Regions from separate parts of the Marinobacterium sp. YM272 genome, predicted to be linked through region 4. Evidence: riboswitches for the same ligand, from Rfam matches in the RefSeq annotation. Region 4 holds a riboswitch; each other region holds the start of a gene.
The links. A riboswitch is a leader RNA that binds a small molecule or an ion and turns the genes downstream of it on or off. The one in region 4 is predicted to bind cyclic di-GMP.
Positions count from the first base shown of each region.

Region 1: another riboswitch for cyclic di-GMP. It lies ahead of epmA (EF-P lysine aminoacylase EpmA); the one in region 4 lies ahead of ACQUQP_RS07355 (HDOD domain-containing protein).
Region 2: another riboswitch for cyclic di-GMP. It lies ahead of ACQUQP_RS13105 (Ig-like domain-containing protein); the one in region 4 lies ahead of ACQUQP_RS07355 (HDOD domain-containing protein).
Region 3: another riboswitch for cyclic di-GMP. It lies ahead of ACQUQP_RS13120 (Ig-like domain-containing protein); the one in region 4 lies ahead of ACQUQP_RS07355 (HDOD domain-containing protein).

Region 1 covers NZ_CP194171.1:947,313-954,806, forward strand. Annotated here, with positions in the region: gene ACQUQP_RS04450 (hypothetical protein) at 1-18, opposite strand, end outside; gene epmB (EF-P beta-lysylation protein EpmB) at 147-1,181, opposite strand; gene efp (elongation factor P) at 1,331-1,894, shown strand; cyclic di-GMP riboswitch class I at 2,103-2,179, shown strand; gene epmA (EF-P lysine aminoacylase EpmA) at 2,226-3,197, shown strand; gene ACQUQP_RS04470 (MalY/PatB family protein) at 3,205-4,359, opposite strand; gene ACQUQP_RS04475 (2-isopropylmalate synthase) at 4,544-6,085, shown strand; gene ACQUQP_RS04480 (hypothetical protein) at 6,114-6,989, shown strand; gene rimI (ribosomal protein S18-alanine N-acetyltransferase) at 6,982-7,431, shown strand.
Region 2 covers NZ_CP194171.1:2,946,714-2,954,207, reverse strand. Annotated here, with positions in the region: gene ACQUQP_RS13110 (MSCRAMM family protein) at 1-162, shown strand, start outside; gene ACQUQP_RS13105 (Ig-like domain-containing protein) at 229-1,557, opposite strand; cyclic di-GMP riboswitch class I at 1,623-1,703, opposite strand; gene ACQUQP_RS13100 (hypothetical protein) at 2,173-2,412, opposite strand; gene ACQUQP_RS13095 (sigma 54-interacting transcriptional regulator) at 2,577-3,992, opposite strand; gene ACQUQP_RS13090 (ExeA family protein) at 4,213-6,096, shown strand; gene ACQUQP_RS13085 (general secretion pathway protein GspB) at 6,098-6,826, shown strand; gene ACQUQP_RS13080 (YjfB family protein) at 6,845-7,039, opposite strand; gene cspE (transcription antiterminator/RNA stability regulator CspE) at 7,233-7,439, opposite strand.
Region 3 covers NZ_CP194171.1:2,958,561-2,966,054, forward strand. Annotated here, with positions in the region: gene ACQUQP_RS13115 (hypothetical protein) at 1-383, opposite strand, end outside; cyclic di-GMP riboswitch class I at 1,337-1,439, shown strand; gene ACQUQP_RS13120 (Ig-like domain-containing protein) at 1,503-4,127, shown strand; gene ACQUQP_RS13125 (prealbumin-like fold domain-containing protein) at 4,338-7,494, opposite strand, start outside.
Region 4 covers NZ_CP194171.1:1,602,445-1,609,938, reverse strand. Annotated here, with positions in the region: gene ACQUQP_RS07365 (multidrug effflux MFS transporter) at 184-1,389, shown strand; gene ggpS (glucosylglycerol-phosphate synthase) at 1,430-3,715, opposite strand; gene ACQUQP_RS07355 (HDOD domain-containing protein) at 4,239-5,510, opposite strand; cyclic di-GMP riboswitch class I at 5,663-5,737, opposite strand; gene folM (dihydromonapterin reductase) at 5,981-6,688, opposite strand; gene ACQUQP_RS07345 (inorganic triphosphatase) at 6,678-7,494, opposite strand, start outside.

The DNA of each region.
Region 1 (7,494 bases), 660 kb from region 4:
CTTTTGCGGCTGTTTCATGGATGGGCTCCCAGCGATTAGATATTTCTGGCGCTGCTGAAATACAGCTATTTCTCAGCAGCTCAACGTTGTACAAGTGTTGTATAAAACTTCTCCGCCAGCTGCAAACGTTTGTTTGAACCCAGGCCTTAGTCTTTGGGTGCAAGCAGCGTTTTCGATGGCTCTCCGGGCACTTCCCGTGCCAGGCGTGGTACCAGGTACCCCGGCAGCTGTGCCTGAAGCTCTGCCACCAGCCGTTTCGCCGTTTCATCGTCGATATCGAAATGAGCGGCACCGGCAACAGGGTCCAGTACAAACAGATAGTAGGGTAGCACGCCCGACTCGAACAGGGTTTCGCTCAGTATACGCAGGGTGTCCACGCTGTCGTTGATCTCTCTCAGCAGCACCGCCTGGTTCAGTACGGTGACGCCGGCATCGATCAGCCGCCGGATGGCGTCGCGGACACTGGCGTCGATCTCCTGAGGGTGGTTGCAGTGCAGGACCAGCACCGGCTTGAGTCTGGTGGCGGTCAGTGCTGACACCAGGCCTTCGGTGACGCGCTCGGGGATCACGATAGGCAGTCGGGTGTGGACGCGCAGGCGCTTCAGGTGTGGACGCTTGGCCAGGTCCGCGATCATCCGCTCCAGGCGGGAGTCCGGTGTTACCAGCGGGTCGCCGCCGGAAAGAATCGCTTCATGCAGCTCGGGGTGCGCATCTATATAGGCGAGTGCCTGCTGCCACTGATCGCCGCCGAGCTGGTTTTCCTGGTAGGGGAAATGGCGCCGGAAGCAGTAACGGCAGTTGATCGCGCAACCGCCGCTGCCGATCAGCAGCACGCGGTCTCTGTACTTGTGCACCACGCCGGGCACCGGGTTCGAGCCGAGCTCGGCCAATGGGTCGGTGCTGAAGCCGGTGACCGGTGTCATCTCCCGGCCCTGAGGTAGTACCTGCAGCAGGATCGGGTCCTGGGGATCGCCCCGGTGCATTCGCCTGACAAGCCCCCGGGGAACGCGCAGTTCAAACTGCGCATGGGCGCGATCGTCAGCGAGGTCCGCCGGCAGCTCCAGCAGGGCAAGCAGTTCGTTTGTATCGGTAACAGCGCTGCGCAGCGCCTGTTGCCAGGCGTCAGGGGCGGGCCAGGTCAGGGTCATGTCCGGGTTCTTCAACGGGATGGTGGGCGGCATTCTGCCGAATCAGTCCCCCGTCTATCAAGTCCATGCAGGTGGACTTGGCCGGAGCCTCCCCTGTACACTTTAGCGCACTTTTTCCGCCGGCTTTCCCGGCACGTTTGCAAGATTTTAAGCTTAATCCAAGCATAAAACGGAACCATCCAATGGCAACTTACTCCAGCAACCAGTTTAAAAACGGCCTCAAGGTAATGATCGATGGCGATCCCTGCACCATGGTCGATGTAGATTTCGTCAAACCGGGTAAGGGGCAGGCGTTCACCCGCGTGCGTCTGCGCAACCTGATGACCGGCCGTATCTGGGAGCGGACCTTCAAGTCCAACGAATCCTTGGAAGGCGCCGATGTCATGGACCGTGACATGGAATACCTCTACAACGATGGTGAAATGTGGCACTTCATGGAGCCGAGCAGCTTCGAACAGTTCGCTGCCGACCAGGCCGCTGTGGGCGACGCCGGCAAGTGGCTCAAAGAGCAGGACAAGTGCCTGATCACGCTGTGGAACGACAATCCGATCGCTGTTACGCCGCCGAACTTTGTCGAGCTCGAAGTGGTTGAAACCGATCCGGGCCTTAAGGGCGATACCGCTCAGGGTGGCTCCAAGCCGGCGACACTGAGCACCGGTGCTGTCGTGCGTGTGCCGCTGTTCATCGAACGGGGTGAAGTGCTGAAAATCGACACCCGTACCGGTGAATACGTCAGCCGCGCCTGATAGCTGCGACGGCCCCCGGGCGGGGCCGTTTTGCTGTGCCGCAGAGCGCAGGATAAGAGCAGTATCCCTGATTGAAAATTAATCGATACCGGGGATGGTGCTGCTCAGATTTTGTTGCTAGCATGCTGATACGGATATCGATAGGCGTTCAGGCCGCCCAACCTGTACGTTGCCCAAATATCGATTCCGCATTCCAGCGAAAGAGTCTCTCTCGAAAAGGCAATCTCGGGTAACCGGGTGCGCAAAGCTACGGGTTTAAATGGATTAGACCGCCGGGCTACCGAAGGAGAGACACCCCCTACCGACCTTTTCCTCAAGTCCGGTTTTTTCAATGCTACCGAGTGAAGACTGGCGTCCCAGTGCGTCCATCGATTCCTTGCGGTCCCGTGCCCGGCTTCTGGCGCTTGTCCGTGATTTTTTTGCGTCCCGAAACGTCCTCGAAGTTGATACCCAGCTGCTTTCCCACTGTGCCGTCAGTGACCCCTTTATTGACTCGATAGAGGCGTCCTACAGTCCTGCACCGGGGCAACCGGCGCATTCGCTCTACCTGCAGACCTCGCCCGAATACGCCATGAAGCGGCTCCTCGCGGCCGGCAGCGGAGCGATCTATCAGCTTGGCAAGGTGTTTCGCAATGGTGAATCCGGTAGTCGTCACAACCCGGAGTTCACCATGCTGGAGTGGTATCGGCCCGGCTGGGATGCAGGGGCGTTGATGGACGAGGTGGAGGCGCTGGTGGCGGCTGCGATCCCGGCGTTCAGCGCAGAGCGGATCAGCTACCGCGCGCTGTTTCAGCGTGAGCTGGGGCTGGATCCGCACCGCGCCAGCGCCGCCGAACTTGCGCGTCGCTGTCGTGAGCATGTCGACGCACCGTTCGATGATGATGATAGGGATACCTGGCTCAACCTGCTGATGTCCGAGGTGATCGAACCCCGGCTGCAGAGTGCCGTGTTTGTGCACAGCTTTCCCGCCTCTCAGGCGGCGCTGGCGCAGGTGGTGGAGGATGAAACCGGCACCCCGGTAGCCACCCGTTTTGAGCTTTTTGTACGCGGTATCGAACTGGCCAACGGCTACCAGGAGCTGACCGATGCGCGGGAGCAGGCGCGCCGGCTGCTGCAGGATCAGAACCAGCGCGCCGGGCTCGGATTACCTCAGCGTCCGCTGGAGCAGCGCCTGGTGGCGGCGCTGGAGGCGGGGATGCCGGACAGTGCCGGCGTCGCCCTAGGCTTCGACCGTCTGGCCATGCTGGCGCTGGGTGCAGCACGCATCGACGAGGTGATCCCGTTCAGCTTTGAACGTGCCTGAAACGGGTTCAGGCGGGCAGTGAGTTCAGCAGTCCCCGCCGGATCCGGTCCACCGCTTCCTCGACCCAGGCGCGTGGACAGCCGAAGTTCAGGCGCATGAACCGGTCATCACCAAAATCTCTGCCTGGTGAAAGGCCAACGCCCGCCTGCTCGAAAAAGTGGGCCGGGTTTTCCAGCTTGGCGCCGCTGACATCGATCCAGGCCAGGTATGTTGCCTCTATCGGGTCCAGCTTCAGGCCGGGCAGTGCGTTGATCTGTTCCACCAGGTAGTCACGGTTGCCACGCAGATAGTTCAGCTGCGCCTCGTTCCAGGCATCACCATCGGCGTAGGCCGCTTCTGCGGCGGTGTAACCCAGCAGATTGACATCGGGAACGATTCCCTTGCGCACGCGTTGAAACTGCCGCCTAAGCTGGGCGTCAGGAATAACCGCGAATGCACAGCCGAGGCCGGCGATATTGTAGGTCTTGCTCGGCGCCATCAGGGTGATGGTGCGGGCCGCCAGCTCCTCGCTCAGCGAGGCCAGCGGAATATGCTCAAGCCCCGGCTCCAGAATCAGGTCGCAGTGGACCTCGTCGGAGCAGACCAGCAGATCGTGGCGCAGAACAATCTGACCAAGCTGCTCCAGCTCCTCTCGGCGATAGACGGTGCCGCCCGGGTTGTGCGGGTTGCAGAACAGCAGCAGGCGAGTGGCGGGGGTGATCGCCTGCTCCAGCGCGTCGAAGTCGATGCGCAGTCGACCGTTGTCGCGGACCATCGGCAGGGTCAACATCTCCCGCTCCGATAGCCTCGGCGCCGACATGAATGGCGGGTAGATCGGCTGCGGTGTCATCACCGTCGCACCCGGCTCGGTGGCGGCGCGGCAGGCCAGGTGCAGGCCGCAGACCAGCCCCGGCAGCCAGACCAGTTGATCGCTGCTGACGGTCCAGTCATAGCGTCGCTGCAGTCTTTCGCAGACCCGCTCGTTCAGTGTTGCAGGCGTATTGGTATAGCCGAACACACCGTGATCGACACGTTCGTGCAGGGCTGCAAGTACCGAGGGGGGCGCCATGAAATCGGTGTCGGCTACCCACATCGGCAGGATTTCCTGGTCGCGATACTTTTCCCATTTCTGGCTGGCGGTGTCGCGGCGGTCGATCAGTCGGTCGAAATCGGTCGGAGACATGCTTACCCTTCGATCTGGCTGTTGTCGGTGAGGTTAGGTTAACCCATAGTGAATGCCGGTCGCAGCACCCTGTTTTAAAGCAGGTGTTCAGGCGCTATATTAGCGCCGCATCCACCCTCCATGGGCTGTATACTGTAGCCCATATCGTTACAGGCTGTGCGAGCCAAAGAATTCGGAGAACACCATGAGTAGCCAGGATCGAGTCATAGTTTTTGATACCACCCTGCGTGACGGCGAACAGAGCCCGGGCGCATCGATGACGCGAGACGAAAAGCTACGCATTGCGCGACAGCTGGAACGGATGCGGGTGGATGTGATCGAGGCGGGCTTCGCCATCGCCAGCGTTGGTGACTTCGAGTCGGTGCAGGCGATCGCGCGCACGATCAAGGACAGCACCGTCTGTTCCCTGTCCCGGGCGCTGGATGCGGATATCGACCGCGCAGGTGAGGCGCTGCGCGAGGCGAACTCCGGTCGTATCCACACCTTTATCGCCACCTCGCCGATCCACATGAAGTACAAGCTGCAGATGGATCCGGATCAGGTGGTCGAAAGCGCCGTGCGCGCCGTTACCCGTGCCCGTGGCCTGATCGACGATGTGGAGTTTTCACTGGAAGACGCCAGCCGCTCCGAGATGGATTTCATGTGCCGTATCATCGAGCGCGTGATCGATGCTGGCGCACGCACCATCAACATTCCCGATACGGTTGGTTACGCCGTGCCGGAAGAGTTCGGTAACCGCATCGCCGAACTGCTGCGGCGCATTCCCAATGCCGACAAGGCGATCTTCTCCGTGCACTGCCACAACGACCTGGGACTGGCGGTGGCTAACTCCCTGGCCGCAGTCAGTGCCGGTGCCCGCCAGGTGGAATGCACCATCAACGGTCTCGGTGAACGTGCCGGTAACGCCGCGCTGGAAGAGATCGTTATGGCGCTGCGCACCCGCAAGGATATGCTCGGTCTGGAAACGGCTATCGATACGACCCAGATCGTACCCGCCTCGCGCCTGGTCTCCAGCGTCACGGGCTTCCCAGTGCAGCCCAACAAGGCGATCGTCGGTGCCAACGCCTTTGCGCATGAATCCGGCATCCATCAGGATGGCGTGCTCAAGCATCGCGAAACCTACGAGATCATGACCGCCCAGGATGTGGGCTGGAACACCAACCGCATGGTGCTGGGCAAGCACTCAGGCCGTGCCGCCTTCCGCGCACGCTTGGAAGAGCTGGGTACCAGCTTTGCGACCGATGCCGAATTGAATACCGCCTTTACCCGTTTCAAGGAACTGGCGGACAAGAAACACGAGATCTTCGATGAAGACCTGATGGCGCTGGTCAGTGATGCCCGCGCCGAAGCGGCCAGCGAAAAATACCGCCTCAGTAGCCTCAGCGTCACCTCCCAGACCGGTGAAATACCGGTAGCCAGCGTGAAGCTGATGATCGGTGGCGAAGAGTATGCCGCTGAATCCCAGGGTAGCGGTCCGGTGGATGCCACCTTCAAGGCGATCGAGCAGGTCGCCAACTCAGGTGCCAGTCTGCTGATTTATTCGGTCAATGCGGTGACCGAGGGTACCGATTCCCAGGGTGAGGTAACTGTGCGCCTGGAGAAAGGCGGGCGGATCGTCAACGGCCTGGGTGCGGATACCGATATCATTATTGCCTCGGGCAAGGCGTATCTGCATGCCCTGAACATGCTCGACGCCAATATTCAGAAAGCGCACCCTCAGGTGTGAAGGACGCCGTTGTGAAGGACAAAGCCGCGTGAGCGTTACCCGGGAACAGCACAGACACGACTACCTGAGTGCCATCGGCATTACCAGTTGGCTGCCGCGCACCGCGCTGCCCGGCGCGGCGCCTTCGGCGGATTGGGTATCCGGTTTTGTCCATGGCCAGGAAGATGTCTGGGACTCGGAAGAACCTGATTCGGTTGAGCCTGCCCAGGCCGCCCGCGAGGCGGTGGCGACTGCTGCCCCGGAGACAGCGCCGCTAATGCCCAGTGCCGCTGGACAGGAGGCGCGAGCGGCAGCACGTGCATCGCTGGACCTGGAGATGGCTGCTGAGACTAAGTCCAAGCCCAAGCCGGCAGCTCAGCAAGCCGTCAGCAAAGACGAGATGGAAGCACCCAGGGTTTCCGCGCGTCCGGGCCCGCGTGTCGAAGCGCCGAGAGTCAAGCTGGCGTTTGTGTTGGCGGGCGATCTGCTGGTGGTAGACAGTCTGCCACCGGCGGGCCGTCAGGGTTTTGGGCAACAGCATCAGCGCCTGTTGCGGGGCATACTGACGGCACTGGGGCAGAGCGAAGCGCCGAGCGATGCCTCGCTGCTCTCCTGGCCTGTGTTAGCAGGCGCGTCGCTGAATCAGGGGCCGGATGAGCTGGCGAAAGCGGTCGCCCGCAAGCTGGAACTGACGCTGGCGCTGAAACCGGTACGTGGCGCCTTGCTGCTTGGCGAGAGTGCTGCGCAATGGCTGCTGGGCCGGGAAGAGGGGCTGGATGTGCTGCGCGGCATCCGCTTCACGCTGCAGGGCGGTATCGCCTGTGTCGCCAGTCACAGTCTCAGTGAGGCGCTGCAACTTCCCGAGATGAAAGCCGGCATCTGGCGGGATATCCAGCCGCTGCGAGCGCGGACTGGCAATGGCTGACCTGCGCCCGGCGAATAAAAACGATCTGGCGATTTTGCGCAGACTCGACGATCGCTGTTTCGATGAGGCCTGGTCGGAAAAAATCTGGCTCGGCTGGCTCTCGAATCCCAAACGCTACCGTTGCTGGTTATTGATGGAAGCCGACGTCGCGCTCGGCTTTCTACTGTTCGGCGTGGTGCTGGATGAAGCGGAGCTGCTGCGTATCGGTGTGGACCCTGCGCGTCAGGGCGAGGGGCTGGCTGCCGCTATGCTCAGGACCGTGCAGTCAGGGCTGGCTGCGCAAGGTGTTGCCAGCTGTCACCTCGAGGTCCGCGAGTCCAACTATGCCGCCCAGCGGCTTTATCAGCATTGCGGCTGGACGCCCAGCGGGCGCCGACGCAACTATTACGCCGCCGAGGATGGCAGCGAGGATGCACTGCTCTTTACCCTTGGGCTGGATTGATCTGTGTCAGTTGCCGCCGCTGCGGCAGGCCGATCCAATGTTTTACACTGGACGTAACTTCCT
Region 2 (7,494 bases), 1.3 Mb from region 4:
GTTGTAGGCGGTACCGCCTCAACCATCAAGTGCACCGATACCGACGGTAACGAGTATAACGGTGGAACCGAAGCCGATGGGGACGGAAGCCTGACAGTGTACGACTTGCTGCCGACCGACCCGACCGTGACGCTGATCTGCGAAATCACTATCGATCCGTGATGCGGTAGTTCCTGTAACTTCAAAGTAAGAAGGGCGGGTATATCCCGCCCTTCATGTTGTTACCGCTTATTGCGCGATTACTTGAACAATACCGCTGCTGCTGATATTACCCGCCGCATCCTGCACCTGGATCTCAATATCATGGGTTCCCTGCTTTTTGGGAACCTGCCAGCCGCAGTAATAGAACGGTGAGGTCGTTCCCCAGTTTGGCGACGGGCGAGTAGCAGAACACTCGGTCCGGCCGTTCACGATGTAGTCCACCTGTACAATACTTGCGTTATCCCAGACATGGCCCTTGATCAGGGTATAACCGCCTTTTGCTATGGTGCCATTGTCTGCGGGATACACAACTCGTGCTGTCGGTGCAATGATGTCTTCAGTCATCGGTAATATGTACCCGACTAGAGAGGCGACGATGTCTATATCGGACTGGGAGACATATCCGTCCCCATCCAGGTCAAAACGGCGCCACTCAAATACGTTGCTGTAAAGGTAAGCTGGGTCGCTGGGGTTCGGGCTGATCGCTTCCAGTGGAACGCCGTTACCCTCACCCAGGTGCAAAGCAATACGATCCAGGTCGAACTGGTCAACGGCGCCGTCATCGTTAAAATCCGCCGGGTAGCTGTCGACTTCATCGTGTGCACTTAGGGTGTCGGCCTGTGCGCGGAGGTAGTTGGGCCCCCAGAGTTTGTCCATCTGGAATTCGCCGTCGATATAGCCGATATAGCGGACCAGGCTTCCCATGGTGTGTTCCAACGCATCGTTCCAGCCATCGTTATCGGCGTCCGCATTGACGCAGCGATTGTAGTAATACCTGACCCAATCGTTTTCACTGTGGCCATCGACAACGATATTGTTGGCCGCTGTATCACCCACATTGGTGACGGTGATGGTGTAGTTGATCCCTTCTTCCTTGTAGTTGGGGAACATACAGAGCTGGGACGTGTTGCCAACATTCGGCGCTATTACCGCTTTGCCGGTTTGCTCAATATCAGAGCTTGAGTAATCCCTGTAGGGCACCGTACTGGATAATTGCAGTTCGCTACCTTCCCATTCCAGCTGCACCGTGATGGCAGCGGGGTGGTAGTTACAGGCAGCGTATTTGGGTGTAAAGCTGAAGCTTTCACCGGGCTGAAGGCTTCCCAGTGCTTCCCAGATCAGATGATCATCTTCACCCAGACAGCTGTTGTCGCCGGATAGGTTGCGGAAGTTGTAATTCTCGGTTGTCAGCGAAAGTGGATCAGAGGAGGGGCTGGTGCTTTCAGTGGTCGTTGAATTCTTTCCCTTGCCTTCTGGCTTTGCGGCCATGGCATGAGATGACAGGACCAGTCCGAACGCGACCGACAGGGTGATGGCTGCCTTTGGCAGCGCGTGCATTGCTATTCGAGATGCCATGGGGCCCTCCTGAAATTAATATTCAGCAAGATCCCCTGGCGATGATTCCAAAGAGATGTGTCTCCTTCGGCAATCCGGCTACCTCGATGATGAAACGCGAGGCCCGTGACTTTGCGCGGCTCCTGAGAGCTTTGCCTTTTCGGGAGAGGATCTTTTACAGTTAAATTGTGTGTTTCAATCGTGTAACGGTTGTTCTGCCGCTCATCTGGAGCGGTTTGCAAGCTGTACAACAGCAACCGCCCAAACAAGACTAATCGGCGGTTTGGCTGTGATACTGAAGCAAATAGTTACATCGGAAAAATGTCCTGTTAATTAATCGATACGATTAAATGCTGGGTGGATCATATCAGGACAGTAATAGAATTTTAAATAAGGAGTTTTGTAACTAATCTGATAAGGCAGGGATGAGCAAATAAATACTGATTAGCCTGGTTTACAGGGCGGTTTTAATTGCTTTTTGATGTTAAATAATTGTAACGAATAATGGTGAGGTTAGTATTTGCTGTGGAGGTTTTGAGGTGTTTTGGCTACGGTTAAATAGTTGAAACTGTTACATTTACAGAACAGCGTAAGATCTTAGTTGTTACATAAAAGAAACAAGAATTTTTCGTTATATTAATTTTCAATTTCATCCCATAGGGTGATATGGATCTCTACCGGGTAACCCTCAATGGTATGGAAGGCAGGCTTGAGGCGGCGCCAGGTGCGTTTTCTGTTCATTTCCTTACTCCGAGTGTCGGCACTCCGGTCTTGCGTATCCTCGGATGCGCCGGAGCTTTGAAGACGTTCCTGTTCCGCTTCGTCCTGTTTGATGAGGCGATGATTAAGCAACATACGCCGGTATCGTTTTTCCATGTGGAAAACTCCCCATAGTCAAAAAATTACTGCAGCTAACGGGCCAGAGTCTTTAAGGCATTGAACGCAAAGGGATGACTAGTGTAAGAGGGAGCTTGGAGGAGAGGCTGCAATGTAAATTTGTAACGGGATCCGTACAGTGAAGATCAGTACGGACCCGCTGTTTACGTGTGTTGGAGAGGAGGCTGACCGTTTTCCTTGCTGTCCAGATGGTGTTTTTCCATCATCCGGTAAAGGGTCACACGGGAGACTCCCAGCGCTTTGGCAGCGCGGGAGATGTTGTGGTTGAACCTGTCCAGGGTGACGCATATCACCCGCTTTTCGGCCTCTGAGCGCGCTTCGCTCAGTGTCCTGATCGGCTCCGTTTTTGAGACCACCTCGGAGGAGAGGTTAAGGTCCTGTGGGGTGATCAGCTTGTTGTCACTCATGATCATGCCGCGGCGTACACGGTTGATCAGCTCGCGCACATTGCCGGGCCAGGTGTGATGGTTGATCGCATCGATCGCTTCATCGGTGAATCCGCGCAGCTGGCCGTTGTGGTCGCTGGCGAACTTTTTAAAGAAGAAGCGAGCCAGCAGCTCCTTGTCCTCACCACGGTTGCGCAGGGGAGGGAGGTCGATGTTCAGTACACTGAGGCGGTAAAAAAGGTCTTCGCGAAAACGACCCTGTTCAACCGCCTTGTTCAGGTCGATATTTGTCGCCGCAATAACACGTGTGTCTACGTGCATCGGGGTGTTGTTACCGAGGCGCTCGATGGTGCCTTCCTGCAGAAAACGCAGCAGATGTGCTTGCAGGTTCAGGTCCAGGTCGCCGATTTCATCAAGAAACAGCGAGCCCTGATCGGCCGCTTCTATGCGGCCCAGGCGCCGCTGGGCTGCGCCGGTAAACGCCCCTTTCTCATAGCCGAACAGTTCTGAATGGATCAGGGTTTCAGGCAGGGATCCGCAATTAACGGCAACAAAGGGGTAGGCGCTGCGTTTGGAGCGTTGGTGGATCGCTCGTGCGATCAGCTCCTTGCCGGTTCCGCTCTCGCCGGTGATCAGCACAGGCGCATCGGTTTTGGAGACCTTGCGCACCTGGTCAAAGATAGACAGCATCTGCGGGCTGGTTCCCACCATCTGGAACTCGTCGTTGATGCCCTTATCGTCGCTTTCCAGCTGCTGCAGATGATAGATGCCGTAGGCGTGACCGAGAATCGTCTCCAGGTTGTCGATGTTGTCGCCGAGCGGCAGTGAGAAATAATCATAGAAGTTTTCGAACAATGCCCGCCTTAACTCGATATCTCGGAGGTATTCAGGACGAATCAGTGCAATCCAGGCGATCTGGTTATGCTGCTGGAAAAAGCTGGAAAGCTCCTGATGGATAGAGGGATCAGACCAGTCGATATGGGCTACACCGACAAAGAAATTCTGTTGCAGAAGAGATGTATCGGCCTCTTCCAGGCTGTTTACCTTGTGTAAAGCCCAACCGCTCAGCTGTGACAGCTCCCTGGAAATATCGCTTTCAGGGCGCAGGTCCACAAACAGAGCATCTCTTACAGGCTGAGGTCTGGGGTGTTCCCTCGTCTTGTAAATATCCATAGCAATATGTCCGGTTGATACTAAAAACTAACGTTTATGTGACGCGTAGTTTATGAATCGAAGTATAGTTGACCGAAAGTGTCTTAAAGAGAGAACTCTACAAGGGGTGTCAGGGATGGGTGCAAAGATTTCATCATCTATCTGTAGCGTTTTTGTACTCCAATCCCGTCGCTTCCTGACTATAGTGAAAAGTAATTGAGCAACGCTTTGGGCATGTGAGATGTACTGTAACTATTTCGGGTTACGCGAGTCGCCTTTCTCGATTGCACCGAATCCGCGCTATCTGTTCATGAGTGAACAGCATCAGGAAGCGCTGGCGCACCTTCTATACGGGATAACGATAGACGGTGGCTTTGTGTTGCTTACCGGGGAGGTCGGCACCGGCAAAACCACGGTGGCCCGTCAGCTTCTTGAGCAGCTGTCTGATGACTCGTCAGATGTGGCGCTGATCCTTAACCCGCGCCTCAGTGTGCAGGAGCTGCTGGAGACGATCTGCGACGAGCTTGATATTCATCAGGCAAGTGAGCAGCCGGTGACGGTAAAGCAGCTGGTGGATCGGATTTACCAGGAGCTGCTAAGACGCTATGCCGCCGGGCGCAATACGGTTCTGCTGATCGATGAAGCCCAGCAACTGTCGGTGGATCTGCTGGAGCAGGTTCGATTGCTGACGAACCTGGAAACCAGCGAGCACAAGCTGCTGAATGTGATTCTGGTGGGTCAGCCGGAGCTGCTGGAGATGCTTGCGCGGGAAGATCTGCGCCAGCTCTCGCAGCGGATCACTGCCCGCTATCATCTTGGGCCCCTGTCGCCCACCGATCTGCCTCTCTATATGCGTCATCGCCTGGCTGTTGCCGGTCTTAACCGGCCGGTTTTTCCTGACTCCCTGATGAAACAGCTTTACCGTCTGACCGGCGGGGTACCGCGTTTGATCAACCTGGTATGTGACCGGGCGCTTTTGGGAACCTATGTTCAAAAACAGAATGAGGTAAGCAGTGAAACGCTGAAAAAGGCGGCCCATGAGGTCTTTGGTGATGAGGTGCCGATGGCGATTCCGGCATCGCAGAGCAAGCGCGGGATTCTCGCGGCAGCGGTGGTTATCGGATTGATGGCCTGGGGTGCAGGCTTTGCGCTGTCGGTGTTTTATAAGGGCGGGGGTGTGTCGGATCTGACCTCGTCGGTGCGCGGATTGCTTGATGATGCGGAAGCCGAACAGGTAATAGCCGAGCCCGAAAGTCCGGTAAGAGAGCGGCCCATAACTTTGGCATCACTGACCCCCTCGGATACAGGTGTTGCGGAGTCGGCGGACCCTTTGCCGGAGCGCCCCGCACTGGTGCCGGAAAAGCTGGCAATGGAAGCCCAATCCGATTCTCAACGCCCGGCTATCTCGCTGGCATCATTTAGCTCAGATACTATGGCAGCGCCCGATGTCAGCCAAGACTCTCCGTCGCTGCAGAAGGGTGCTGAGGCGCCTGTCCCAACAGACCATGTGCTCGTATGGCCGGAACAGCCGGACACTGATTTGGCGCTGGTTAAGGCTTATCGTCGCCTGTTTAAAGCCTGGAGTATCGATTATGACCCACGCCAGCAGCCGGTGGTCTGTGACTTCGCTGCTTTTCATGACCTGGCTTGCCTGACGCTGGATGGGAAGCTGGACCTGCTCAAGCAGATCGACCGTCCAGCAGTGACGCGCCTCAGTCGCGACGGGCGCTCCTATGAAGCGCTGATACTGTCATTGTCTGACGACTCGGCCCGTGCCTATATGTCAGGAAGCGAGCTGACGCTCGCGATGAAAGATCTGGAAGCGGGCTGGCAGGGCAGGTTTACACTGCTTTGGCGCCCGCCGCCGGGATACAGTGCTCCGATCTGGCCGGGTGCCTATGGTGACGATGTGGCCTGGCTGGAGCGACAACTGGCGCGTATCAAGAACCAGGTACTGACAACCGGCGCGCGCAAGAGCTATGACGGCACACTGGTCACCCAGGTGCGTGATTTTCAGTCTGCCCAGGGGTTGAACGTGGATGGAGTAGCCGGGCCACGTACCCTGATTCAGCTGAACAGTGCTGCACTGGATGATCAGCCGACACTGGGCGCAGGAGGGCGCTGATATGTCCTATATTCTGCAGGCGCTGAAAGACTCGCAGCAGGAGCGGGCCCGCATTACACCGGTGGAGCCGGTCGAGGAACCTGGTCAGCAGGCGCCTGTGGCTCCTGCCCGAAAAACCTTCCGTTTCCGGGCGGTGCCTGTGGTCGTCATACTTTTGCTGCTGGCTGTGGCCTGGTACGTTTTCAATCAAGGGACGGAGGAATCGTCGGTACAGGCCGTAACCTCTGCGCCTGTGGTGAACGAGGCCACAGCTACTTCAAATTCTGCAGTTGTCACAGGGGATAGGGCTGAGGCTGACGAGCCTGATATGCGGGGTGTGAAATTGATTATTGATACGCCGCAAAGCCAGCAGCGTACTGCTGCGCCATCTGCATCCCAAAGCCAGACCGCGTCCAGCCAGCGGGTGGCTCAGCCAGCACCCAGGGTGGCAGCCATCGGGGCAGAGAGCTCAAACGCTAACTCCGGGCCGGCCGATGTAACACCGCCCGATCCTTACGCCAATCTGCCCTATCTGCGGCAGTTACCGGTAGAAACCCAGCGCGAGATCCCGAGCCTGAAGTTCAGTGTACATATCTATTCTGAGAGTCGTTCCGGCAGGATGGTCAAGCTGAATGACCGGATGATGCGTGAGGGGCAGCGGGTGGCACCAAACCTGAACATCGAGGCGATCATCCCCCGTGCGGTAGTGTTCAACTACGATGGAACCCTGTTCAAGGTGCCGGCACGCTAAGCGGTGCCTGAATACACCTTAGACTTTGATATCGATGTTCTGTCCCAGCGGGCTGGTAGGGTCAACCGGGCGGGGTGTCGCGGTTTCAAGCAGCTGCATAATCTGCTGACCGGTCGCTTCCATCTGGTCTTTGACCAGCGCATTCATTTTTGCCGCGTGTTGATTGGCGGTATCAAGCTGACTCAGGCTGGTGGCGGTACCTGCAATATCCATGTTTAACTCCAGCGTTGGTTGCTATTTGCCCGAATGAATCTTCAGGTACGGATGGTAGGGTATGCCGGTGTCTTTTAAAAGATACAAAAAATGAAGATCGTTCATTCCCTGCGCTGGGTCAACGCATAAAAAAAGGAAGGCATGAGCCTTCCTTTTTTTTAGCTGCACCGCCGCTGGGGCGGGCCAACGTTACTTACAGAGCAACGATGTTCTCAGCCTGAGGACCTTTCTGGCCCTGAGTAACGGTGAACTCGACGCGCTGGCCTTCAGCCAGGGTCTTGAAGCCGTTGCCCTGAATAGCGCTGAAGTGAGCGAAAACGTCCGGGCCGTTTTCCTGAGAGATGAAGCCGAAGCCTTTAGTTTCGTTGAACCACTTAACGGTGCCGGTAACGGTAGACATGATATAAGTCCTGTTTTTCAAATAAGTGTGTGCCATCGACCGAAGTTTCAGGCGG
Region 3 (7,494 bases), 1.4 Mb from region 4:
AGCAGTGTCCAGCGGGGCCTGTCATCTAACAGCTCCAGTCGCTCCAACAGCATATCGGGCGCTATCCGGTTAGCCGAAGAATAACCGCGCTCGACTGTATCTCGGCTTGTTGAGTTTCCCTGGCCTGCCACAGGCCCTGACACCTGGCCCATCGAGGCTGCGGAGACGTCGGCAGTTTGATTCTCAACATGAGGCGAATCGGGAGGCTTTGACGCTTCACTGAAAAATCCAAGGTGCGCACTGAGAAGGTATACAGCAAGGCACAGAACCAACAGGTAACCGACGCTGTCCCAAACCGATCCATCATGAACCATGCGCCTGAGCGACAAGGATAAAGATCTTTTAGACTGGCCCGCCTGATGTCGCAGCACGTGCTGTTGCATCATTATTCCTCGAGTGCGTTCAAGCACTAACCGATTGAGCGACCCGTACTGCTACGTACTGCTAAAAATACAGAAGGCTAGCTCGCAACCAATTAGCGCACTGGTTTACGCTCTCTACAGCAACGACTGCGCCATATGACGAAAGCCTATGATTTAAAAAGAATTCTGTCTTTTCAGAAGGAAATTTACAGGCTCAACCGTTAACAGAAAGATACAGAAAAGAGAAAACCAGGAGACAGGAAAATGAAATAAGCCATTGATAGATATGGATTTAATGAAATAAACGTTAGTGTTATCCATTCATTACAGCATTGATATCGAGTGATGATACACGGAGACATTATCAGGTTCAGTGTCCACCGATCGCTGGTATTGATTCTCTCTTCAAGCACCGCCGTAGACACCTTCTGTCATCAGAAGCGATTTACCGGCCTCCATCCACTTGGTTTTGACATCAAAAACAGACAGATACTAAATTAAATCCATTATTTAATTTTTTATAACAAAAAGTTCTTACAAAAAATCGCTGTACGTTTCCACTTCAGAGTGTACCAATCAATTTACATAAAACCTTTATATGTTGTTTAAAGGAAACATTTATAGAATAAAATTACACTCAGCTCTTTTAGAATTGTTTCATTGGTTTAACAAAAAATTTAAAGCGACACAAAACCTGTTAATTTATTGATTCATTTAAATTTATTCCCGCTCAATTCGGAACTTTCTTTTATACATCGCATACTTAACCTTACATCTCGCAGTTGATAATATCCCCCTCAAGCTAAGAACGTTTAATTCGGGTAACAGTTAACGTAAAGCTCAGACGGTTAAAGGCTAAAACGAATAGCTTTTATGTAACAAGTAACAAAAAAACGATACCGAGCTTACAGATCATTCTTTAAGTGCATCACGAATAAGACATAACCCGATAAACAATTAACAACTTTGATCCTCTACTGAAAAGGCTAACCCCGAGTAATCGGGCGGCGCAAAGTTACGGGTCCCGACTGAAGCGAGCAAAGAGATCGCATCACAGGGGATCGCCGGACCGCCAAAGTAGAGATACTACGGTACGCCGCTAGAGGATCTTCACTGAATTTTATGTATCAGGAGAGATCTATGCGCCTAGCCGGGCCCACCTTGGTTCGTTCCATCGCTGTAACAGCACTGTCCGCTGCCATTGCATCGGTGGCATTGCCGTCCTTTGCTGCTGACGTTCATGGACACTCTCAGTCATTACCCGCCGCCGCATCCGCAACTGCTGAACAGGCCCGTCAGCAGGCTCTTGAACATACCCAGGCGCTGCTGAACCTTCAGAAAAAATGGGCCAAGGCCCAGGGTGCCGACAAATCACGTGCTCTGGAACAGTTGACCGCAAAAGCGGAAGAACGCCGAGCATTCCTGCTTGAATTGATGGAAAGCAACCCGGCAGCCGTGCTAAGCGCCACTATTCCAGATGACAAGCAGGCAGGCTTGCCCACTCAGGTGCTGGAAAAGCTGGAGCAACGCATCGACCTGGAGGGTAAGCTGGAAATCTTCTATGAAGACTATGAAGACGGCAGCCAAAAACTACACCATGTTGTAAACACAGCTTTCGGGGAGCGTTTCAAGCTTCGCTTCTCTGGGCAGCTGCCGCATGACAAGTTAACGGGCTCATCAATTGCCATGAATGGTGTATTTTTCGAGTCTGCAGACGAAGACTCGGATGGTGTTGTAGTGTTTAACCAAGATGACACCACTTTGTCGCTCGCTGCCGATAATGCCAGCTACTCATCTGGTAGCACTGTTGAACCGGTTGCCAATACCTTCGGCGAACAGCGCACGGCTGTCATCCTCGTCAATTTCCAGGATAACCCAACTAACCAGCCTGCGACGGTTGCACAGACCAACGATATCGTATTCGGCGAAGTTGACCAGTTCATCCGCGAAAACTCCTACGGTCAAACCTGGCTGAGTGGCGACACCTTTGGCTGGTTTACAATTCCGCAAAGCAGCACAACCTGTAGTACCCAAACGTTGGAAACCTATGCACGGGAAGAAGCTACAGCCCGTGGCATAAACTTGTCCGGCTATGACCGCCTGGTGTTCATACATCCGTATACCTCTGCCTGCAAGTGGGGCGGCGTTGGTACTGTCGGCGGTTCACCGTCAAAAGCGTTTATCAATGGTAAGTTTCAACTAAGCACCATTGCCCATGAACTGGGCCATAATTTGGGCCTTTATCACTCTCACGCCCTGTCCTGCGGCAGCGCCAGCGTTGGTACCGCCTGTTCATCTATCGAGTACGGCGATATCCCTGACGTCATGGGGACCATGGTATCCGGGCACTTCAGTGCACCACAAAAGGAGCGCCTGGGTTGGCTGGGTTACGGTAGCTCTCCCGCGATCCAGACAGTCGAAACCAGTGGTAGCTACTCGCTTTCACCCTATTCAGCTCAGGATGGTGGAGTCAAAGCGCTGAAATTCCTGAAGGGTATCGATCCCAATACCGGCAATCAGGAATGGTATTACGTCGAGTACCGCCAGCCGGTCGGTTTTGACTCAGATCTGACTAAGGGTGGTAACTTCCTCCAGGGCGCTACCGTGCGCTCTGCAGCACCCGCCGATGGTGACAGCTTCCATATGCTCGACATGAATGCGCAGACCAGCGACTGGTGGGATTCGGCGCTTGAAGCTGGCCAGCAATTTGTAGATGAGCTAAGTGGAACAACCATTGCGACCGAGTCGTTAAACTCACAGACTGCCAGCATCTACGTGAATGCAGCAGCCGCCCAGGTTTGTCAGCAAACGGATCCGTCTCTAATACTTGCACCGAGCGATATTCAGTGGGCTGCCGCTGGCGCCAATATTCAGTACTCTCTGACACTGAGCAATAATGATACGAGCGCTTGCGCAAGCAATCAGTACCAGCTGAGTAATACCCTGCCATCTGGCTGGAGCAGCACCCTGCCCACCCAGGCTGTAACGCTTGAGCCTGGCAGCAGCTCTACCATTTCATTTACGATCACGTCACCAGTGGATACCGCAGAAACCTTCTATGGTTTGGACTTCGCAGCCTCCAGCGGAAGCTACAGCAGCACCTTGTCGACAATGGTGGTTATTGAAGGGCAGGTAGATACTGGCACGACTAATAGCGCGCCTGTTGCCAAAAACGACGGCGCAAGCACCAGCTATGAAACACCGGTTACCATTGCTGTATTGAGCAATGACTCAGACCCGGATGGCGATGCCCTGTCCATCACCTCCGTTAGCGGCGTTAACGGTCAGGCCAAGATCAACGCCAACGGTACGCTTACGTTCACGCCAGCAACAGGATTCAGCGGTATTGAAACGTTCACCTACAGCATCAGCGATGGGCAGGGTGGCAGCAGCAGCGCTTCCGTAAGTGTTAGCGTCGCAGGAAGTACTTCAACCACTAACCAGGCACCAGTGGCATCAAACGATACCGGAACTACCGATGGCAATACCTCAGTTATCATCGATGTTCTGGCTAACGATTCCGATCCTGATGGCGATACGCTTACTGTTACCAGTGTGACTCAAGGCTCCAAAGGTTCGGTAAAGATCAATAGCAATGGCACTTTGACCTTTACACCCGCCAAAAGCTTTAAGAATGGCGATAGCTTCGACTACACCATCAGCGACGGCAACCTGAGCGCAACTGCCACCGTTACAGTGTCATTAGCATCTGGAAGCGATAGCAGCGGCACCAGCAAGGGCAACGGTAAAGGTCCGAATAAGTAATCGGCAGCCAAGCCGTCAACGACGGGCTGCGATTAGAAAAAATGCGTTGCAGGGATTACAGGGATTAGAGGACGTGGATAAGGATATACAGGACCGATCAGGGAACTCAACGGAGCGCAAAGGATAGGGATTTTATCCCAAGCTGCGCACAAAAAAGGGGCCGCCAAAAGCGGCCCCTTCCTCATTTACTCTTCAATATTGAAGATTGTTTTATTGCTGTCCTACCGGAGTACCATCGTTCAGCGTCCCACCTACAACCTTCAGCGGTCCATATTCATCACCGACGTTAAGCGGTTGTGAACATGAGGTATGGAACTCAATGCTCTGAATGAACGTTCCGCCACCTTCGGTATAGTCGGAGGTATAGATTTCGAAGATGGTTACCGGCGGGATACCCGCACCACCGTTATCCTTCCAGTGGTTGTAGCTGAAGGTATCGCCTATGGCCACATTATCTGCCGGGCTATCTTCCGGCACCTGAGTACCCTGTTTCGTCAGGATGACGATATCAGCAGGATCCGGGTAAGCCCCATTCAGCGGACCAATAACGACATTACCTTCTTCCTGACTGTTGATGTCATTATTTTCACCGGTGTACTCAAGGGTCAGTGCAAGCGGTCTACCTGTATTGCTGCCGTCCGGGCAGAACTCAACCAGAATATCCTTGTTGACAATTGTACAGGTCGCGTCGTCACCATAGCCAAGCGAAATGGTATTCGCTTCGCCATCGAACGTACCATCACCGGCACAGCTCCAATCTGTCTGCACTTCATAGAAGTCAAACTGATCTTCTTCCAGCAGGTAGGCTACGTTTGCGGCGACGTCGTACGGACCGAGATCCGCGCTGTTACCCGTTGCGGCCTGCTCGCCTTTACCGGAGAAGTCAAAGGCAGCGGTTGCACCACCTGTTGCGGTAGCAGACAGAGTCCATTCACTGGCCTCACGCTCGCCACCGAACTGGTTGTTAACCTCTTTCACCAGTGTCAGCGTCGGCAGACGGCTGTTGACGAAGGTACAGGTTACGGTTTCACCTGGATCCAGGTAGATAGATGCTGTACCTGTTTCGCCTTCACCCAGCGGATCGGTAACGTTACCCGTGCTGTCAGTACCTTCAGTATCGGTATCAACACAGGTCAGGCTTGTCAGATCCCAGCCAGCAGGTACTGTTTCGGAGATTGAATAAGCCCCCGGTACCAACTTATTGGAATCATCTGAAGCAGGGTTGTCACCACTTGTGTCGAGCGAGGTAGCAAGACCATCGATAGCTCCACTCACTCCATCAATCTTGTGAGCGAAGTCGAAGCTACCTGTGCCACCGACTGTTTCCTTGATTAAGGTGATCTGACCACGTTCGGTGTTTTCGAACGTACATTCGAAAGTGCTATCCCTGTCATCCGGGAAGGCAACAGTGAATGTACAGACGTCGTCCCCTCCTGCATTGTCGGCGCCACCAACATCAGTCAGGTCAAAGCCTGCTTTTGCGGTTTCAACAACTTTGTAGTCACCAGCATTCAGGTCAACGCCGAAGTCCAGGTTACCTTCGCTGTCAGTACTTCCTGTAGCCAGAAGTGTCTCGCCTTTATACAGCTTGAACTCCCAACCACTTTCATTACCGGCCGGTACGGTTGTTTTGACAACCTTGGCTTTGGCAGGAATCACCTTGTTACGCCACAGACAGACAACTGCTTCGCCATCGTTAATGGTGATTGTCGCTGCATCACCACTGACACTGGTTCCCACGTCGTCCTCACCCGGAGCCGGAGGATCAGCCTCGGTAGCCAAACCACAGTCGAGGTCGTGGAACTCGTAGCCATCAGGAGGGGTTTGCTCATCTACGGTATGTGTACCGGCATAGACCGGTGAATACTGTTCTGATACAAAGCCACTGCTGGTTAAGAGATTGACAGGATTCGGCAAGCCAATCTGTCCTGGGTCGTCACCACCTTCACCGCTAGCCTGAGATGTGGTGTCATAGCTGAAGGTTGCATTGGCAGCAACACGATACGCCTGATCGTCATCATCGAAGGCAATGGTTTCTTTCTGCAGGTAGATGTCACCTGGCGCAGCTGCGATGAAGTTCTCGTAGGTACAGGTTACCGTATCTCCCGGTGTCAAACCGATAGTGGCCTTAGCGCCGTCATAAAGAACAGTGCTTTCGCCATTATCAGATGTACAACTCAGGGCTTCGAAAGAAGCATCACCAACCTCAGTTTCCTCTACCGTGTAAACCGTAGGAACAAGGTCCTCTATGGTTTTGCACTGGACACCTGTATCGCAGTCGTAGTGATCAGATTCCTTAACCGTGGCCTCGAGATCGAAGGTCGAAATCGTCTCTGCGGGTGCTACTTTCAACACTTCGTACGAGAACGTAGTCGTATTGGCTACTTCACCGGTGTAGACCTTACGGATGATGAGATTACCCTTCTTGACGTTCTTAAACAGACAATGCACGGTCTCGGTGCGAGACACATTGATATTGTCTCCGGCAGTGCTGTCACCACCGGTTGTGCCGAGATAGGTATTGTTCTCTTCATCCAGATAAGCGTCATCCAGACAGTCTACCGCGTCCAAAGTCCAGCCATCCGGAACAGTTTCATAGGCGTCATAAGAACCCGGATGCACATCATCGATAAAGATCCGGCCACCATCGGCGATCGGTGATCCATCAGGCTCTGTACCTTGTTCTCCATCTGGACCGAAGGTGAAGGCGAACGTCTGCGTATCACCAAGCGGGTCGGTTTCTTTTTCAAGTACCACGTTACCGCAGGTTTCGATCGGTACACGGATGTACTCATGAAGGTTGGACTTAACCGAGGTTGAAGAACGTCCTTCAAGCAGTACAGTACTAAAGCAAGGCACCTGCTCCAGTCCGTCGAAGATCGTACCCAGGTTTACAAAACCTTCCATGAAGGAACCCGGTTCCTGTAAGCCATCCCACGTGGTGAAGATCGTATTCAGCAGCGGATTTTCACCCCTGGCGCCGTTGGTGGTGATACATGCACCTATATCGTCGTCAGGATCGAGAAGTTGGCAGTCACCTTCGTTAGTTTCATAGAATTTAACCAGGTTGTTTGTCTCGCCCGGTACCCATTGATACGCCTCGATGGCTCCTACAGAACCACCGCGGGTGAAATGAACAACGGCGAAAACGTCATTCTCAGTACGGTCGCCACCCTGCCAGATTCCGGGGAAGTCCGGGTCGTAAGGATCACAATCGACGTCATTCTGCATAAACCAGACGCCTAACGCCTTGTCCCCGTTTTCAGCCGAGCGGTTAGCCCCGAAAACTATGTACGGGTCACCTAGGTAGTCATATACCATGGCATAGCCATGCTCATAGTCTACGTTCGGGTTAACCTGTGTTTTC
Region 4 (7,494 bases):
AATGTATATTACATTATCTATATTTACTTTACACCGGCCCGTCACTACATCATCACGCCCGGGCCCGATACTCAGCCATCTGGCACAAATACCCCGGCACGCCCGTGCGCCCCTTTAGCACTATTCTGCACCTGTTCGACTGCCTGTCCGGTGGCCGGACCTGTTACTTTATCGGAGACACGCATGAATCCAGGCTCGACCAGCCGACATATTCCCGGCTTTATTTTTATACTCGCCGCCCTGACAGCGCTGGCCCCCCTGGCTACCGATGCGTACCTGCCCGCGGTGCCCACCATCGCGCAATCACTGGGAGCCAGTGTGCATCAGGTCGAAATGTCGATCAGCTTTTTCCTGTTCGGCTTTTCCATCGGCCAACTGTTCGGCGGCCCCTTCTCCGATCATTTTGGCCGCCGAATCGGTATCTTCACCGGCCTGGCCCTGTTTCTCACCGGCTCACTGGCGATCATGTTCACCCCCAACGTGGAATGGCTCTGGGGCTTTCGCATCCTGCAGGCTCTCGGGGGCGGTATGACCGTAGTGAACACCCCGGCGATCGTAAGGGATCTGTACAGCGGCCGGGAGAGCGCCCAGACACTGTCACGCATGGCGGTGATCCTGATGCTGGCACCGCTGATGGCACCAATCCTCGGCAGTGTGGTGCTGCAGACGCTCGGCTGGCATATGATTTTCGGCTTACTGCTGATCTATGGCGCGATCATCGCCACGCTGATCTACCGGGCACTACCCGAGACAAGAGAGATTCAGAAAGACCGGCCCAATGCGGTCAAACGCTACTGGATGGTGCTGCGTAACCGCCATGCTGTCGGTTACCTGGCCTCGGCCTGCTTCGGATACGGCAGTCTGTTCGCGTTCATAACCCATTCGCCCTCGGTGTACATGGGATATTTCAACCTGTCGGAGTCGGTCTACCCCTTCGCCTTCGGTGCGAATGTGTTTTCCGTGTTGATCATGAACAAGATCAATATCCGCATGCTGGCAAAGCATGCTCCCAGGAGGCTACTGCTGGCAGGTCAGCTGATACAGCTGGTGACCGGTATCGGGTTGGTACTGTTTGTCGCTTTTGGCGGCAGTGAGCTGAACATTTTCCTGTTCATCGCTCTGGTGATGCTGTTCTTTGGCTGTCACGGGCTGGTCAGCGCCAACTCGATGGCCGGTATTACCGACTTTTTCCCGCGCAACAGCGCGACGGCAACCGCTCTGATGGGCGCCTGCGGCTTCGCATTCGGTGCAATATGCGGCTCGGTCACCAGCCTGTTTGCCGATGGAACACCGCTGCCCATGGCGATGATGATGTTCGCCTGCGCCCTGCTTTCGCCACTTGTCCGTATGCTGCTTCAGATGGGACCGGCGCCGGCTCCCTCCGATTAAGGCGGGACCCGGGCCGGCATTTAAGACCTGAAGTCAGGCCTCAGGCAGGCTCACCGAGCTCCATTTTGCCGGACACGGCTTCATCCCGTTTATCCTCGTTGCGGGCGCCGGCGATAAACTCGCTGCCCCAGCGACGGATATCATGGTAGGTGACGATATCGTAGAGCAGACGGATACGGGTCGCCGCTTCACTCGGTGTCATCACCAGCCCCTGGTAGCAGCGCTCCGCCAGGTCATGCAGGTCATGGGGGTTGGTCAACAGCGCACCATGCAGCTCGGCGGCCGCGCCGGTAAACTCCGACAGAACCAGCCGTCCGGCGCCACCGGTGAGCCCCTGAATCGCGACAAACTCCTTGGCAACCAGGTTCAGACCGTCACGCAGCGGAGTGATCCACATCACATCGGCCCGCTCATAGAACGCCGTCAGCTGCTGCATCGGGAAACCGCGGTAGTAGTAGCGGATCGGCGTCCAGCCCACCTGGGCGAAACGGCCGTTGATACGCCCCACCGCCTGCTCAATATCGGCCACCAGCTCCTGGTACACCTTGATCTCCTGGGCCGCCGGCACACAGATAATTACCAGGGTCACTGCGTTGATCATATCCGGGTGAGCATCGAGCATTTTTTCGAACGCCAGCAGCTTCGGCAACACGCCCTTGGTGTAGTCGAGACGCTCCACCGACAGGATCACCTGCCCGTCGCCCTTTTTACCCACATCCTCTTCCAGCAGGCGCTTCTGTTTGCGGTAGGCGCTGGAATCCAGCGCCTGTTTCATCCGGTCGATATCCAGGCCCACCGGATGAGCACCCAGGCGGATGGTACGATGAGTGGTTTCGATCTCGGTGGTCATTTCGCCAAGGCCGGCGGCGCAGCCATAGGTCAGGAAGCGAGGCGCACAGGGCTGGCGTTCCTGCACCTGGAACGGCATGACACCGCGCACCACGTCGACAAAGTTTTCCACCTGTCGCGGGATATGGAAGCCGACATAGTCGCACTGCAGCAGGCTGCCGACGATCTCGCGGCGCCAGGGCACCACGTTGAAGATATCCGCTGACGGGAAATGGGTATGGTGGAAAAACGCGATCTTCAGGTCGGGGCGGCGCTCACGGAGGTAAGCCGGCACCATCCAGAGGTTGTAGTCGTGAATCCAGACCAGCGCACCTTCAGCCGCCTCTTCCGCCGTTTTTTCGGCGAACTTGCGGTTCACCTCACAGAACACTTCCCAGTGATCTTCACGGAACTCCGCGCGTTCCCAGAAGGTGTGAAGCATCGGCCAGAACGCCTCCTTGGAGAAGCGCTTATAGAAGATATCCACGTCTTCCTTGACCAGCGGTACGCGAGAGCAGATCAGGTTGGGATAGGCTTCCTTATCCACACTGGTGTGGGTGACGAAAGGATCTTCGGTACCGTCATCGATACTCCAGGCGATCCAGGCACCGCGGGTACCGTCGGCAAAAAAGCTTAGCAGCGTCGGCAGAATCCCGTTGGGCGAGCTGTGCGGCTGGCGACGCACCTTGCCTTTCTCACGTACCTCTTCATAGGGCAGACGGTGATACACCATCACCAGGTCCGATGTGCCGCGCTCGGTATCGTCAAACCCCTCGTGGGCCACACCCTGAGGACCAAGAAAGCCGAAGTGACTCATCGCATCCAGGATACCGCTGCAGCCGGGCTCATCCGAATGCAGAATCCAGGCATTCTTCTCGGTGGCATCCAGCAGGTCCTGTTCCGAGCCCCCTACACAAACCCCCTTGAACTGCCCTTCGAGCATCGGCAGATCATTCAGCGTATCGCCGGCTGTAAGAACATCGTCCTCATGCTCGCCCATGTACTCGACCAGGCGCTTGAGTGTCGCGCCCTTGTTGGCCCCCTTAGGAAGAAAATCCAGGTAGTAGTTGGATGAGTACAGCAGGTCACAGCCCAGATCCTCGGCGATCTGACGAACTTCATCGGTGACCGCATCGCGCTCACAGAACCAGGAACTACGACGTGTCTGTGGCACCTCCTGGCGGCGGATATTTTCGAACCGCTCCATCGCCTGAACAATAGGGATATCACCGGGCCAGTTCTGCTCAATCTCTTCAAGCAGCTCGGACACCGGCTGCAACGTAGCGCCATCGATGACCGTGGCACCCACATCACAAATAATATACTCCGGCTCGGGAATCCCAGGATCGGAGAGCAGCGGCATCACCGCCTCAAGGCCACGCCCGGTAACAAAGACCAGGCGAATCCCCGGGTGGGCATTGATCAGTTGATAAAGGCGCGCCCTGTCATCGGGGTTACCGCTGAGAAAAGTACCATCGAGATCGGTCGCTAAAATCATATTTTGGACTCCTTCACGTGGATAGAGGCCGGACGCGGCAGAAAACCGGAACCCTCGGTCAGCCACTTGGCGGCAGGCGGGTTCGACGGTTTGAAACAGCGCAGGTTTTCCAGAACCTGCCATCTTATGCACAAAAACAGTGCAGGCAGGCCTGACGGAAAACCGACATCCGGAATGAGAATAGGGTATGAAAGGCTGGAATGGGGTGAAGACAGGCTTGAGGAGCGACCCACCCAAGCGGTGCGCGCTGGCGTAGAGATAAAACTTGAAGGGGTATTTCGATTACAAATCAAATACATAACTTGCCAGCAAGCCGATATGTTCGAAGATGCTGATCGGCTCTACCCAGCGTGGCTGCTTAGCGGCGACGTGTCAACGTGGCCCCAGCATTCAAAGCAACCTCTGTTATTACCTCCTGTTAGAAAAACGACGCGCCCGGGGATGTTCTCCTCGTACGTTTAGGGAATATGCAATTTGCGAACCACCGCTTGGGCGAGCGGTGGTCTGGCAGGAAGGGAAATACTCAGGCTGACTCGGCCTGTTCAGACTTGCGCATCCGGACACGATAGGCATTGGCGGCCATCTTCCAGCCCGGCAACTCCCCTTTCAGATCCAGGCGCTCGATATATCCCTCGCTCAGCGTCGCGGACAGGTCGACCCCGAGCTCGTTGTCGATGGTCGGCAGCAACGCATCGGCGATATGCACGGCACAGAGCGGGCTAAAGGTTTGACCGACTGACTCCTCCGGAGAGTGGTGCAGCATCACCGCCTCCACCACCTGAGGTGACAGGTTCCACATATCCAGCAGATAGGCACCCAGCTCCGCGTGAGTCACGCCATACGCCATGCGCTCCACCAGATGCAGCGGCTGCTTCTTGCGTGCCGCAAAACGCAGCACCTTGAGGTATCCCTCACCCTGCTCGGCGGCGAGCATCAACATGCCGATATCGAGCAGCAGTCCTGCCAGGAACGCCTGATCCTTGATCGCCGGGTTCCCCTTGGCGAAAGGTGTGGCAATCTCCTGGGACAGACGTGCCACGCTGAGGGCACGCTGGTTCATTTTATCGAAGGAGAAAAGTTTCCAGCCATCTCCCTGCGGGTAATGGGCGTTGAGATGCCCGGCAAGTGCAAGACCACGTACCGTGCGCACGCCCAATAGCGTCAGCGCTTCTGTCAGGCTTGAAATGTGCCGGCTCAGGCCGAAGTAACTGGAGTTCACCAGCCGGATTATCCGCGCCGCCAGGGCCGGATCACGCTCAACGATCAGGGCGATATCACGGGTGCTGGTGCGCTCACTGCTCAGCGCGTTACTCAGTTCCCGGTAGATCGAGGGGGATGAGGGAAGCCGGCGGAAAGCGGCAAAGGAGCGCACCACCTTGTCACGGTAGAGCTGACGGGTCACCTGAACCGTCTGCTCAACGGAGCTTACGATCTCGGCAATACTCGCGCCCTGGAAAATGGAGCGGTGCACCACATCCAGGGCTTTCGCCAGCTTAGCCGAGCTGAGTGGCGGAGAGAGCAGAATACGGGCGACTTTCGGCTTGACCTCTCCCACCTGCTTGAGGATACCGATCTCGCGCTCAAAACTGGAAATGGCGCCTACGATGACGGCGTCAAAGGCGGTCTGCCGCAACAGCTGGAGGGCAACACGGGGATCATCACTGCGCACCACATCCCAGTTACAGCCTTCCTGCACGAGGCCACTGCCCCAGGTTACAAATGCAGAGTGTGGATCGATCAATAGAATTTTCAGTGGCCCGGAATCCTTGGTGCCACCTGTGTCAGCCCTGTCCATATCGCGCTCGTCAATTAATCGGTACCCGGCGATAACCGGCGCACCTGTAACCCACAGACTCGCTCAGAGCAGTTGTCAGTTCTGAGCGTCTCCCAAAGTAAAAAGCATACTTCAGATCCTCAGAAGTGGTGGACTCTTCTAGTTCACTCTCCTTCGACAGCCCGGCCATCCCAAAGGGATCCGTGACTTTGCGTCACCCGATTGCTCGGGGTTTGCCTTTTCGAGAAAGGATCCGGATTAATGATGATCAGAGGGAGCAGACACGCGTTACCACGCAGTGCTTGGTAACCACTCCCTGTTTAGGGGAATATAGCACAAGGCTGTTCGAAGAATGAACAACGTTGCCATTTAACTCCACTAAATCCCTGTCTGGCATCAAGGCGACGGGCGCCCTGCAGATCCGTCTATGTATCAAAACCGATACAACTGAATAACGGATTATGCCTAAGTCCTTTTATTCCACTCGTCGATCAGCGGGGTTTGACGTTACGTCCGCCATTAAGTTCCATACAACTCCCCGTGACGTAGGGGTTATCCAGCAGATAGCGAACCGCCTGGTAGACCACTTCAGCGCCGGGTTCGATCCCGAGGGCAGATTTTTTCAGGGTTTTCTCACGATAGGCCGCATCGTCATCCGGGTTAAACAGGATCATCGAGGGCGCAATACTGTTGACCTTCACATCAGGCGCCAACAACCCTGCAAACGAGAGCGTCATATTTTCCAGTGCCGCTTTCGTGGCGGCGTACGCGATGTGCCTCGCGGAGCCCTGCCCCGCAACCCAATCCGTCATATGGATGATGTCGCCCTGACGGTCCGCGCCGAACCAGCGTCGGGCGGCCTGATTGATCAGATAAGGCGCCTGCATGTGCACCATCATCATCTGCTGCATCGCCTCTGCACCCTCGCTGTCATCCATCCAGGTTGAGGCATTGTGAATAATTGCCCGTAACCGCAGAGCGCGCCGATCGATATCGGCAATCAGCGCTTCGATCCCCTCGACGGTGGAGAAATCAGCCAGCAGCACCTCAACGCCCTCCAGAGGTTCGCCCGCCCACTCCTGCCGGTGGGAACGGCAGGTGATCATGACGTTAAAGCCATCCTCGACCAGGCGCTTCGCACAGTGCAGCCCCAGCCGTTGAGCGCCGCCGGTAATCAGCACCCAGGATTTAGTCTCCATGACACTCCTTTCTCAGACTTTCAAACAGGCTGATCTCTTCAGCACTCAGGCTGACGCCCTGCAATTTTTTCTGCTCTTTCTGCGCCCGCCCAGGCTGATGCCACCGCAGTAACCACTGCGAGAGACTGAGGGTTAAAAGCCCCCAGTCACAGCCCCGCTCCAGCAATGCCAAAGCGGCCTGGGCGCTCGATTTTTGCGAAACAGAAAGATCGAGACAGGCCAGAGCGCGCTGCAAGCGTACAATTCGATCCACACTGTCAGGCGGGAAATCCTCCCCCAGACGGATCGCCAGACCACTGAACACACGCAGATAATCCAGCGTCCTTTCAACCTGTGCCAAAGCCCGGGAATCGCCCATCGCCAGCAGTTCCGAATCGGTCAACGCCAGGCTGAGCAGGTAGCGACAGAGTTCGGTCAGCGCGTCATCGACAGGCAGCTCGGTCACCCGCTCCCGAAGCACCGGCGGAAGTGGCCTTCGCCCCGCCTCCACCAGCCGATAGCCCCGCTCAGCCTTGGCACTGTCCCAGGGCATAACGGGGAGCTCGCGGGCAACCTCCATGGCAAATTCCAGCAGCGCTTCCTGGGGACCCTGGCGCAACTCCAGCTCCAGCTCCCTGAACGGTTCGATACGCTCAGGAGTACGTGCATCACCCCGGTCCAGCGCCACCTCGATTTCCACCGGCTCGCCGTCGCGACGCCATTGCAGGGAGCCCTTGGTACGGGTGAAATCGGTGCGAAACAGCGGCGTCAGCTGCTCAAGGACCCTGGCATCCACGCCGGATGGCAGGTCGAACTCAAGCAGACGT